4 regions of the Undibacterium sp. Ren11W genome follow, and region 1 is predicted to be linked to each of the others. Evidence: predicted binding sites of a transcription regulator. Region 1 holds the regulator's gene; each other region holds the start of a gene.

Region 1 (3,120 bases):
GGGATGGGATAAGAAAAATCAACTAGTGCCAGCCTGGTCACGCAATCTGCATGCGGCTTGCAGCCGAGATAGGCTGGAAACCCGCATGAATAGTGCGTGTTAGGCATGCTGCCATTTTGAAATTTAATCAGCAGCGAGTGCAGGATGTTCTTGTGCCCATGTTTTATCGAAATTTTAGATTGCCATTTTATCGAAATTTGTCCGCTAATCAAATGAATCTGTGAAGAGATTCGAAAGGTGCAAAGAGACAATCGCAGCCCTACAAAAACGATTGCACAAGATGTTTTTTTTGCAGATGCACATATCTCTTTTGCCAACAAAAAAGGACGCTGAAGCGTCCTAGTTTTGGGTTCCCTTTGTGGGTTGATAGTTTTACACTGAGGCTGGATCAGGAATATGTTTGATCGCTTGATGCGGATGTTCCTGAATTTTGTCTTTGTGTTTAATGACTTGCCTGTCTAGTTTGTCTATCAGTGTGTCGATGGCAGCATACAGATCCTGCGCCAGACTTTCAACGTGAATATCTTTACCGCTGATGTGCAGATTAATATCTGCTTTATGACGTTTGTCCTTTTCTCGGAGCTTGTCGACCGTCAGGATGACGGCGATATCAATGACTTGATCGAAGTGTCGCCTGATACGTTCTAGCTTGTTTTGTACATGTTCACGAATTGCAGGAGTTACTTCAAGGTGATGACCACTGATGGTGAGATTCATAAAACGCTCCTATGGTGATGTTACTTGATGACACTATCGCTATTACTATGCGCCCAATCTGAAAAACCTGTTTGAGCTAAATCATATATAGCAATCTAACGCAAAATTTCAAGAACAATTTTTACAAAGATTTTCGCAAACTGACCGGTGGAATTTTAAGGGCTTCGCGGTACTTGGCGACTGTGCGGCGCGCAATGACCATCCCTTGTTCACCCAGCATGTCTGCAATCTTGCTATCAGAGAGTGGGCTTTTCTGGTTTTCTGCTCCTATCAATTGTTTGATGAGTGCTCGTATCGCCGTCGATGATGCTTCACCCCCTGTTTCAGTGGCGACATGGCTACCGAAAAAATACTTCAACTCAAACATACCATGTGGGGTCAGCATGTATTTCTGAGTGGTCACACGAGAAATTGTACTCTCATGTAAACCCAGTGTATCAGCAATTTCGCGCAAAACAAGAGGGCGCATCGCGACCGCTCCATGTGTGAAAAAATTCCGTTGTCTTTCGACTATTGCTTGCGAAACCCGTAAAATCGTCTCGAAACGTTGCCGCATATTTTTGATCAGCCAGCGTGCTTCCTGCAACTGGGGATTAAGACTGCCATCCCCACGATTTTGCTTCATGATATTGGCGTACATGCTATTGACACGCAGCTTAGGCATGATGTCCTGGTTCAATAACACTTGCCATCCATCAGCAGATTTTTTGACTATTACATCCGGCACCACATAGTCGGAACTACTGACTGCAAACTCGGCGCCAGGTTTGGGTTTGCATAAACGTATCACCACCTGTGCCTCGCGCAAATCCTCATCGTCACAATTAAAAACCTTCTTTAAGCGAGCAAAATCGCGTTGTGCAAATAAACCTAATTGTGTTTCTACGATGGCAAGTGCGAGGCGTCGGGTGACGAAAGCGATTTTGGGCAGGCGTTTGATCTGCAGCGCCAGGCACTCGGAGCAGTTACGTGCGCCAACACCGGCAGGATCAAAACTTTGTACCATGAGCAAGGCAAAACTCAGCTCTTCAGGCTCAACCAATAGTTCTAGAGGGATGCTGGAATGAATATCTTCCAGGCTCTCTATCAGATAACCGCTATCATCGAGGGCGTCGATTACCAGTTCCACCAAGGCCAGATCGCGCGGTTCGCGCAGATTCAGACGCATTTGCTCCAGCAAATGTTCTTTAAGTGAAATATGCGCCGCTTCTAACTGCGGTCTTCCCTCATCCTCTTCCGAGGATTTACTGCCTTGCGGAGCATCGTCAAAACTCCACTCGGTTTCGCTAGGGCTGACACTATCGGCCGCGTTGCTAACTTCTGAGATCTCGCTGGAGTCGGTATTGGCGTTACTCTGATCTTCAGCAGAACTGACGCCGAACTCCGTTTCAGACCGTGATTCAGTACTGCCAATGGCGCCGTCCGCCAACAAGCGTACCGCGCTATCGAGTGGATTATCGACGCGCTCTAGCATGGGATTTTCTATCAGCAAGTTTTCTAGTTCTTGATGCAGTTCCAGCGTGGACAATTGCAGTAGCCGTATCGATTGTTGCAATTGTGGCGTGAGTGCCAGATGTTGCGAGGTGCGTAGCTGCAGGCTTTGCTTCATGCTGAGTGTGATTTCCGCTACATGCGGAAATGCTCTCCCAAATAGACGCGCCTGACCGATTCGTTGCTGATGATTTCTTCTGGACTACCGCTGGCTAATACGGCACCCTGATTAATGATGCAAGCGTGGTCACAAATGCCTAAGGTTTCGCGCACATTGTGATCTGTGATCAAGACGCCTATGCCGCGATTTTTTAAAAAAACCACGATGCGCTGTATCTCTATGACGGCAATCGGATCGACCCCGGCAAACGGTTCATCAAGCAGGACGAAACGGGGATTGGTTGCCAGTGCGCGGGCAATTTCTACCCGTCTGCGCTCACCACCAGATAGCGATAGCGCTGGATTCTCTCGCAAACCTTCGATTTGTAAGTCGTCGAGTAGGGCATCGAGACGTTGCTCGATGGCAGCTTTGCTCAGAGATTTTCCGTGTTCATCGGTTTGTAGTTCGAGTACAGCGCGGATATTGTCCTCCACCGACAACTTGCGAAATACTGAAGCCTCTTGCGGTAAGTAAGATAAGCCGAGTTTGGCGCGCTGGTGTATCGGCATGCGCGAGATATCAACGCCGTCGATATCGATTTTTCCTGCATCTGAGGGGACCAGGCCCACGATCATGTAGAAGGACGTGGTTTTACCAGCGCCATTCGGGCCTAGTAAGCCGACTACTTCGCCACTTTTTACTTCTAAAGAAACATCGCGCACTACCTGGCGCGCCCCATAGCGTTTTTGTAAACCCTGGATGACGAGTGTACTAGTCATAATTATTTGGCTGGAGTATTCATGTTGACTGGC
Region 2 (3,120 bases), on a different contig from region 1:
AGGTAGTGCGCCAGCGTTTCTTGACTAATGATAAGCCCAATAAGGCGATTACGGCCAGACTGGCAAAGATAGACAGACCGATTTGGTAACTGCCAGTGATCTGATGCGAATAGCCGAGGCTGGAGGCTAAGTAGAAGCCGCCGATACCACCGGCCATACCGACCAGTCCGGTCATCACGCCCATCTCTTTGCGGAAACGTTGCGGCACCAATTGAAACACCGCACCGTTGCCGGTGCCGAGTGCCAGCATCGCTCCCACAAACACGATCACTGCGCCAGTCGCTGATTGCAAGCCGGTGGAGGCTATGAACAGAAAGGCCGCTGCGATCACATACATCACCGACAAAGTTTTGATGCCGCCGATGCGGTCGGCGATGCGCCCGCCCATAGGTCTGACCATAGAGCCGGCGAACACGCAGGCGGCCGTGAAATAACCAGCAGTTACCGGGGTTAGGCCGTATTGGGTATTGAAGTAAATCGTCAAAGAGGAAGCCAGGCCAGAGAAGCCGCCAAAGGTCACGCTATAGAAGAACATAAACCACCAGGCATCCTTATCTTTTAATACCGCAAGGTATTCGGTTAAGGATTTAGTCGGCACCTCGCCCGGCGCATCTTTGGCGAACACCAGATACACCGCCAGTGCAAGCAACAAGGGGATGATGGCCAGGCCAAATACATTCTGCCAGCCGAACATAATTGCTAAGGTTGGGGCAAACAAGGCAGCGAAGGCGGTGCCAGAATTGCCGGCTCCTGCAATGCCCAGCGCTGTGCCCTGATGCTCAGGCGGATACCAGCGGGATGCCAGCGGTAATGCCACCGCAAAGGCAGCACCAGCGACGCCCAGTATGATGCCCAGAAACAGCAATTGCTCATAGGTGTGCAGATTACCTAACCAGGCCCAGCTCAGGCCGGCGATCACGATGACTTGCCCGATCAAGCCGGCTTTTTTTGGTTTTAAATGATCCACCAGCATGCCCATCACGATACGCAGCAAAGCTCCGGCCAGCAAAGGGGTGGCCACCATCAAGCCTTTTTGCGCGGCGCTTAAACCTAGGTCTTTAGCGATCTGTATACCTAAGGGCCCGAGTAAAACCCAGACCATAAAACTGAGGTCGAAGTAAAAGAAGGCGGCTAGTAAAGTCGGGGTGTGTCCGACTTTCCAGAAAGAGGTTTTTTGCATAATCGCTCCAGCGTAGTAACAGCGTAATAAGTAAGTGGTGAGGGCCGGTGCTTGAGACCAGTCTTTGCAAGCTTTAACTAAGCTATTGCAATTGCCGTGCCATCTGTTTTGGCGCATTTTAGTGCTGCGCTAGCTGCATTTGGAGGCAAACTAGCTAAGTTAGCTCCCTCAAATTGTGCGTTGCACCAGATGGGTAGTCTGAATGCCACTTTCGGGTGCGAATCAGACTGCTTTGCTGAATTTCGGTGCTTCAAAGTTTTTGCTCGCACCAAATTAACTTTGGATAGGGTGTTGGTGCGCTGTGCTAAATACATGATTTTGCTTGTTTTTCCGACGCTTGTATTGCTGGCGCAGTCAGGTCTGAATAAGATTCCTCGAAACTGGCATTGCTTTTGCTTATACGAGTGCAAGACAAGCAAAGGAGTGAGCGATGAAAAAATTGAAGCTAGTGATGGTAGGGAACGGTATGGCAGGTGCACGTACCTTAGAAGAGTTATTAAAGATCGCCCCCGATCTGTATGACATTACGGTTTTTGGTGCAGAGCCGCACGCCAATTACAATCGCATTCTTTTGTCCCCGGTACTGTCTGGTGAACAAGCCTTCAAAGACATCATGCTTAATGATGAAGCCTGGTATGCAGAAAACAATATCACCCTGCATCTTGGTAAAAAAATCGTCAAAATCGACAGGGTAAAACGCATCGTGATTGCCGAAGATGGCACCGAGGCCCAATACGATCGCCTCCTGATGGCCACCGGTTCTTCACCATTTATCTTGCCGGTGCCTGGCAAAGACGCGCCAGGCGTGATTGCTTATCGCGATATTTACGACACCAATACCATGATCGCTGCGGCCGAGAAGCACAGCCATGCGGTGGTCATTGGTGGTGGTTTGCTCGGTCTGGAAGCGGCTAACGGCTTGATGATGCGCGGCATGAAGGTATCTGTCGTGCATTTGCCAGGCTGGTTGATGGAACGCCAACTCGACCCGGTCGCCGCCAAAATGCTGCAAAAATCTTTAGAAGATCGCGGCCTGAGCTTCCTGCTGGAAAAAAATACCGAAGCCATCCTGAGTGACGATCAAGGTCACGTTAAAGGCATACGTTTTACCGATGGTTTAGAAATCCCTGCGCAACTGATCGTGATGGCGGTCGGGATACGCCCGAATACCACACTGGCCGAATCGGCCGGTCTGCATTGCAACCGCGGCATCGTGGTGAACGACACCATGCAAACTTTCGACCCGCGTATCTATTCGGTTGGCGAGTGTGTGAATCATCGCGGCACCGCCTACGGTCTGGTCGCGCCTTTGTATGAAATGGCGAAAGTCTGCGCCAATCATCTGGCCAATTTCGGTATCGCGCGCTACCAGGGTTCGGTCACTTCTACCAAACTCAAGGTCACCGGTATCGATTTGTTTTCGGCTGGCGAATTTATGGGCGGCACTGACACCGAAGCGATCATCTTGTCGGATCCTATCGGCGGCGTGTATAAAAAGCTGGTGATTAAGGACGATAAATTAGTCGGTGCCTGCCTGTATGGCGATACCTCGGACGGTAGCTGGTATTTCAAACTGCTACGCGAAGGAAAAAGCATCGCCGAGTTCCGCGACACCTTAATGTTTGGTGAATCCAATACCGGCGACACTGGGCATGAAGGCTATAGTAAAGCCGCCGCCATGCCCGATACCGCCGAAGTCTGCGGTTGTAATGGGGTTTGTAAAGGCAGCATCGTCAACACGATTAAAGAAAAAGGCCTGCTCACTTTGGACGAGGTGCGTAAGCACACCAAGGCATCTGCTTCTTGTGGTTCATGCACTGGCTTAGTCGAACAGATCTTGATGTTTACAGTCGGTAGCGATTACAGCGATGTGGCGAAAGTTAAAGCCATGTGCAGCTGTACCGATCACACCCATCAAGAAGTGCGCGATGCGATCAAGG
Region 3 (3,120 bases), on a different contig from region 1:
AAACCGGCGCCAAGTATCATCCTGTGGCTGTTACCCGACTGCCTGCGTAAGTTCCAGGCGAGGGCAAACACCATCGCCGAAACCGCCATCGAGATAAATTCAAGTAAGGTGTGCAGCGGCAGGTAGTTGGCCGGCGTAGCAAAAAATTTAGCTGCCGGAAGGAGGTGGCCAAAGATCAGCAGCAGCGTGAGCACTGTTACCCAAAAAACCTGCGGCGACCAGGCGTTGAGCAAGGCCGTCGCGGGAACGCGTCGGAATCGAGTCAGGGGGGTATTTGTGGCGGCTTGCTCAGTATTCATGTCACTCCATGAACTAATGACTTAAATCGGCTTAAATTCTAGTGCGACCGATAATGAGTGTAGCGTATAAAGTTAGGGAGAAGCACCAAGCTCTGCAATTTTTGACCGGGCAATGCACACCAAAGTAGCCGCTGCCAGAGCAGCACTTATTCATTTTTTCGCTATTGGCAGACGACGCAAGAAAGCTAAGAGCAGGGATGAGGAGCTTTTATGTTTTCCGGTATCAGTGAGACGTTGATCGCACTAAGCAAGCACTGTTAAGTCTTCGGTCTTTTAGTTCTGAAATCACGATAGACAAAATAATAGCCCGTACTCGACGGGCTATTTGAAGGCTGTTTGAATGCTAGTTGAGGGGGGGGGTGTATCAAATTTTCTTGCGTCGGGACAGTCCCAAGCCCGCCAAGCCAAGACCAAAAAGAGCAAGTGTGATAGGTTCTGGCACCGCTGTTGACTGGAGGCTCAATATATTGTTGGCACTTTCTATGGCGGGTCCAACGCTGAAACCGACTTGGAATCCTAAGCCATTTGGATCGAAGTTCACCAAATTAAATGCGCCGACCAAGTTGTAATGCACGTTAATTTGGTCGCCGAGGAGCCAATTGGTGCTAGATGAGGACCAGATGCTTTCGCCATAACTGCCGGTTAAATCATAGACATAGTTAATTGCTTGTTTCGTTGGGGCGCTGACGCTAATCGATGAGGCTCCAGCGTTGAATGATGAAATCCAATCCAGAGCCGGGTTGGATACATGTCCGAAACCGAATTGATGTTGGAAGCCGGAACCGATCGTTGTGATGCTGCCGACGATATCAAAGGATATATTTGTGGCGCTTGTCGATAGATTGTTGAGGACTACGCTGGCATTGGAGGTAGCGGCTGACAAGGCCAGCGCCAGTCCTGCGACTAACTTGTAAAAGTTACTCATGATTCTTCCCCTTATTTATTATTGGATGATCTGCCGCAAATATTCTTTGCCGTTGTTTTGCTAGCGCTGGCGGAAATTTATTGCCAGTGTTTCCAAAGCATAAAGTGTGCCAAAATTTTTTGTTGAATATAATCAATGCGTTCGGATCTGCATCGATCTTGACTGACGAATGCGTGTAAATTTTTTCGACAAACTAGGGACGTAGGAGCGCTTAAAAGCTAGGGCTACCTGCGCAGTCGATATGGCTGGAAAAATGTGGATCGTACGTGTGTGCGAAAAAATCCCAATTTGCGATTATTCCTGACGGTTGCTCAAAAACCGGTAAAGCCTCTGATTTGCACTGTCCAGCGCGGCTTGGATATGCGCATGAACGGCGCTGCGCTACCGTGTGTTCTTGAATTGCTAGAAAAGTCGCTTAAAATTCTTTTATTCCGCAACAGTTAAACGTCCATCGCTTTATTCGCATTCAGATCGGCGAAGCCCTTGATCAGGCGGTAGGCCTTCCATATCCATGCGCCTACCCAAATCAGCCATGCTAATGGGATGCCTATGATGCTGATGAACAGTGCCAGACCCAAGATCATCCAGAATAAATACCAAAAGAATGAGCGTATCTGCCAGGTGTGGTGGCTGTAGACGAAGGTGCCGGCGGCGTCGCCACGTTTCACGTAACTAATGATGAGCGGGATCCAGGAAAAGGCTCCCATAGAAAACACCAGGCTCGCAGCGTGGAATAGATACAGCATCCAGGCCAGATTTTTAAGGGTTTGCAGCTTTTCGTCCAAAACGAGTTCTTGTGTCATGTTGGCCTTTTTGTGGATGTGGTCTATCTGTGGTACGAATGTTGTACATAGTACATTTATAGCATACTCCGGCCTGGTATATTTCAAGATCGCGCTATGACTATGCGCAAACGCACGATTTATACAAAAAATGAGGGGAGTATATGATTCCCACCCCTCAATTTACTGCGCGCAGACTAGCGCAGTAAATTCAACACGCCATCGAGGCCGACAAAATTGAGTGCCACGTCCGCTTGCGCGCGCACTACCGGTTTGGCGCGGAAGGCGACCGACATGCCGGCAATTTTCATCATTTTCAGATCGTTCGCACCGTCACCCATGACGATGGCCTGGCTAGTGGTTATCCCCATTTCGGCGCAGACGCGTGCTACCGTGCGCTGTTTTTCGTCGGCATCGACAATCCCTCCGACTACTTTGCCGGTGAGTTTACCATCGGCGATTTCCAGTACATTGGCATGCGTGTAATCAAGCGTCAAGCGGGTTTTCATGCGGTCGGTAAAGAAGGTGAACCCGCCCGATACCAGCAGGGTTTTTAATCCGGCTTGCTGGATTGCCTTAAGCATTTTGTCTGCACCCAGTGACAATTGCAGACGTTCGTCGTAAACTTTTTGCAGGGCAGACGCATCCAGACCTTTCAGCAGAGCGACACGGCGCGTCAGGCTTTCTTGAAATTCGAGCTCGCCACGCATCGCCGCTTCGGTGATTTCTGAAACCTGGGCTTTCAAGCCTTGCATGTCAGCGATCTCATCGATGCATTCTATGGTGATCAGGGTGGAGTCCATATCCATCGCCACCAGTTTAAAGTCGCTGAGTTTTCTTTCGCTAGCGGCGAAGGTGATGTCTATCTGCAGAGCATCGCACTCGGCCGTGATTTGCTGTTGCAGTTCCGGCGTGCATGCCGCTTGCTGCAGGCACACCGCCTGCGGCGAAAGTTGCAGGGTGTTGTGAGTCTGGCTCAGATCAGCGATGCGCTGTATTAATGCCAGATCATTTTGGTCGAAGGCGCGCAAGGCTTGCAGGGTAATGTTGATCAGGTTCATGCTGTGGGCTTCAGTATTTTATTGAGTTATTTAGTGCGCTGCTTTGGTCTATT
Region 4 (3,120 bases), on a different contig from region 1:
TGCCAACATGGATTTTCCTGTGCCCGGGGGGCCGACCAAAATCAAGCTATGACCGCCCGCGGCCGCCACCTCCAGGGCGCGCTTGGCTTGCGCTTGCCCCTTCACATCAGAAAAATCAGGATAACTTTGGCGTATCGCAACCTTACTTAGCTGTTGACGGCTCAGCCTAGTGTCTGGATCGCTAGCGGCGAAGTGAGCGCAAACTTGTAGCAGCGAGTCGGCTGGATAAATGACGGCATCCGCGACCAGCGCTGCCTCCGCAGCACTGGCTCTGGGTAAAATAAACGCGCGCGCTTGCTGACCAGTATTTTCTGCACCTTTGCAGATCGCAAAAGTCATTGCCAGTGCACCGCGTACGGGACGTAATTCGCCTGATAAAGATAACTCGCCGGCGAATTCGTATTGATCTAAACAGTCAGCGGGGATTTGCCCGGATGCAGCCAGTATCCCTAGCGCGATCGGTAAATCAAAGCGTCCCGATTCTTTCGGTAAGTCGGCTGGCGCCAGATTAACTGTGATGCGCTGAGCCGGAAAATCGAAGCGGGCATTTTGCAAAGCCGCCCGCACCCGGTCTTTTGATTCCTTGACTTCGGTTTCGGGTAAGCCAACGATGGTAAAACTGGGTAAGCCATTGGCCAAATGGACTTCCACCGTGACTTCAGGCGCGTCCATGCCGCTCAGGGCGCGGCTCTTGAGTACGGCGAGTGCCATGGCCTGGCGCGTTGCTAGTTTATTTGGTTTCTAGTTGCGCCACGCGCGCTTCCAGCTCTTCTAGCTTGGCACGGGTCTTGGCCAATACCTGTGCTTGTATATCAAATTCTTCGCGCGTGACTAAATCGAGCTTGGCAAAGCCTTGGCTCATCATGGCTTTGACATTTTTTTCTATGTCTTTTGCCGGAGAGTTTTCCAAAGCTTGATTGATTTTAGCTTGCATATCAGAAAAGAAATTTTGCTTATCCATAGTATTCCTAATAAAGTGGTTCTTGTACGCTTTTCGCACAATTTTGGTGCGGACTATTTGCAGCATGTCATTTGCTCCGCCTTAACTTGGTGCGGACACGAATGCGCGTCGATGTGTTAAATGATATTTTACTATTATCTTGCGAAAGTTTTATGACTATCATAGCGCATAGCGTTCCAAGCATAGCGTCTTTTATCCACATTGTGGCACTCGCTACACTATGAAACGTGAAAACGTCTTTCCCTATTTTTTGCGTCATCTTAATACTTGGCACGACTTCTGCTTATACAAAATCAAAAGCAAGAAAATCTTTCAATTTGTTAAACAACCAAAAGAGGGAACGCAATGAAAAAACTACTACTCTGTGTCGCAGTTGCAGCAACTTTCACTGGCAGTCTGGCGTATGCAGAAGATGCTAAGCCAGACAATGAACTCAGTTTCAATATTGGCGCCGTCAGTGATTACCGCTATCGCGGTATCTCACAATCCCGTTTGGACCCAGCCTTGCAAGGTGGTGCCGATTACACGCATAACCCTAGCGGTTTTTATGCAGGGACCTGGTTGTCTAGCATTAAATGGATCAAAGATGCCGGCGGTAGTGGGAATCTTGAATGGGATGTGTACGGCGGTAAAAAAGGTGAAATCGTCCCTGGTGTTTCTTACGATGTCGGTGTGCTCTCGTATATTTACCCATCGAATGGTTTAGCGGTTGATGCCAATACCACCGAGATCTACGGCCAAATTGGTTACGGACCTGGGTATATCAAATATTCTCAAGCGGTGACGAATCTGTTTGGCTTTGATAACAGCAAAAATAGTGGCTACCTCGATCTGGGCGCGAATTTTGAAGTCGCTCCTGGTTATACCCTGGGCTTGCATTATGGTCACCAATCTGTGAATAACAATGGTGCGGTAGCCTATGACGACTGGAAAGTCGGCGTGAATAAAGAATTTTTCGGCGTGAATTTTGGCTTGGCCGTCATCGGTACCAACGCCAACGAAAAATTGTATGTCACTCCAGCTCCAGACAGTAAATTCACAGGCAAAACCGCCGTTGTTTTGTCTGCAGTTAAAACATTCTAAATAGTCGAGCTCACCATGAAACTAATTACTGCAATCATCAAACCCTTTAAGCTCGATGAAGTGCGTGAAGCACTTTCGGCGATCGGCGTACAGGGCATCACCGTTACCGAAGTAAAAGGTTTCGGCCGTCAAAAAGGACATACCGAGTTGTATCGTGGTGCCGAATACGTCGTCGATTTTTTGCCTAAAACAAAAATCGAAGCAGCGGTCGACGATACCATCGTAGACAGAGCGATAGAGGCGATAGAAACAGCTGCCCGCACAGGCAAAATTGGTGACGGTAAAATTTTCGTCTACTCACTAGAACAAGTAGTGCGTATCCGTACCGGCGAAACCGGCAACGACGCGCTCTAATCGGCCACAGGGGACATTCATGAAAAAACTATTTGCACACCTACTTGCTGCCAGCACTTTGATGCTGTCTGCTAGTGTATTTTCTTCCGCAATGGCGGCCGATGAGGCCGCTGCCGCTTCGGCAGCAGTCACCAGCGCAGTAACATCTGCAGTCACGGCACCAGCCTCAGCTACGGCAGAAGCCGCACCCGCTGCAGCGCCAGTCGCAGCACCTGCAGCCACAGTTGAAGCCAGCGCAGCATCGGTAACGGCGACTCCGGCAGCAGTGCCAAATAAAGGCGATACGGCCTGGATGATGGTTTCGACCTTGTTGGTCATCTTAATGACGATACCGGGTCTGGCTTTGTTCTACGGTGGACTGGTACGCTCCAAAAACATGCTGTCTATCCTGATGCAAGTGTTCATGATTTTTGCTGTGATCATTGTATTGTGGTGTGTATATGGTTATTCCCTGGCCTTCACCGAAGGTGGTAAATTCATAGGCTCGTTTGACCGTCTATTTTTAAACGGTATCTGGGATCCGGCCAAAGCCAGTTTCTCTACCGCTGCCACTTTCAGCAAAGGTGTGGTGATTCCTGAGTTTGTCTACGTCGCCTTCCAGGCAACGTTTGCAGCGATTACTTGCGGTCTGATCATTGGTGCTTTTGCCGAACGCGCAAAGTTCACAGCAGTCTTGTTGTTTGTGGTCTTGTGGTTCACTTTCAGTTATTTACCAATTGCCC

The links. Region 1 encodes sigma-54, which starts transcription at its own class of promoters, with help from an activator protein. Its sites were predicted from a motif close to TGGCANGNAANCTGCTTT; they were not measured.
Region 2: nirB (nitrite reductase large subunit NirB) is a predicted target of sigma-54. The motif match lies at 1,562-1,579, and genes of this name have one in related genera.
Region 3: ACO0K8_RS05665 (PEP-CTERM sorting domain-containing protein) is a predicted target of sigma-54. The motif match lies at 1,319-1,336, and genes of this name have one in related genera.
Region 4: ACO0K8_RS10550 (TorF family putative porin) is a predicted target of sigma-54. The motif match lies at 1,230-1,247, and genes of this name have one in related genera.

What each region holds. Positions count from the first base shown of each region.
Region 1 covers NZ_JBMPPB010000008.1:81,980-85,099, reverse strand. The annotation lists gene hpf (ribosome hibernation-promoting factor, HPF/YfiA family) at 373-717, opposite strand; gene ACO0K8_RS16940 (RNA polymerase factor sigma-54) at 839-2,326, opposite strand; gene lptB (LPS export ABC transporter ATP-binding protein) at 2,344-3,087, opposite strand; gene lptA (lipopolysaccharide transport periplasmic protein LptA) at 3,090-3,120, opposite strand, start outside.
Region 2 covers NZ_JBMPPB010000004.1:162,268-165,387, forward strand. The annotation lists gene ACO0K8_RS11365 (nitrate/nitrite transporter) at 1-1,180, opposite strand, end outside; gene nirB (nitrite reductase large subunit NirB) at 1,611-3,120, shown strand, end outside.
Region 3 covers NZ_JBMPPB010000001.1:1,260,951-1,264,070, reverse strand. The annotation lists gene ACO0K8_RS05670 (bifunctional diguanylate cyclase/phosphodiesterase) at 1-299, opposite strand, end outside; gene ACO0K8_RS05665 (PEP-CTERM sorting domain-containing protein) at 664-1,224, opposite strand; gene ACO0K8_RS05660 (DUF4870 family protein) at 1,665-2,027, opposite strand; gene serB (phosphoserine phosphatase SerB) at 2,204-3,067, opposite strand; gene mfd (transcription-repair coupling factor) at 3,116-3,120, opposite strand, start outside.
Region 4 covers NZ_JBMPPB010000003.1:399,528-402,647, reverse strand. The annotation lists gene ACO0K8_RS10560 (YifB family Mg chelatase-like AAA ATPase) at 1-711, opposite strand, end outside; gene ACO0K8_RS10555 (accessory factor UbiK family protein) at 731-961, opposite strand; gene ACO0K8_RS10550 (TorF family putative porin) at 1,307-2,044, shown strand; gene ACO0K8_RS10545 (P-II family nitrogen regulator) at 2,060-2,398, shown strand; gene ACO0K8_RS10540 (ammonium transporter) at 2,418-3,120, shown strand, end outside.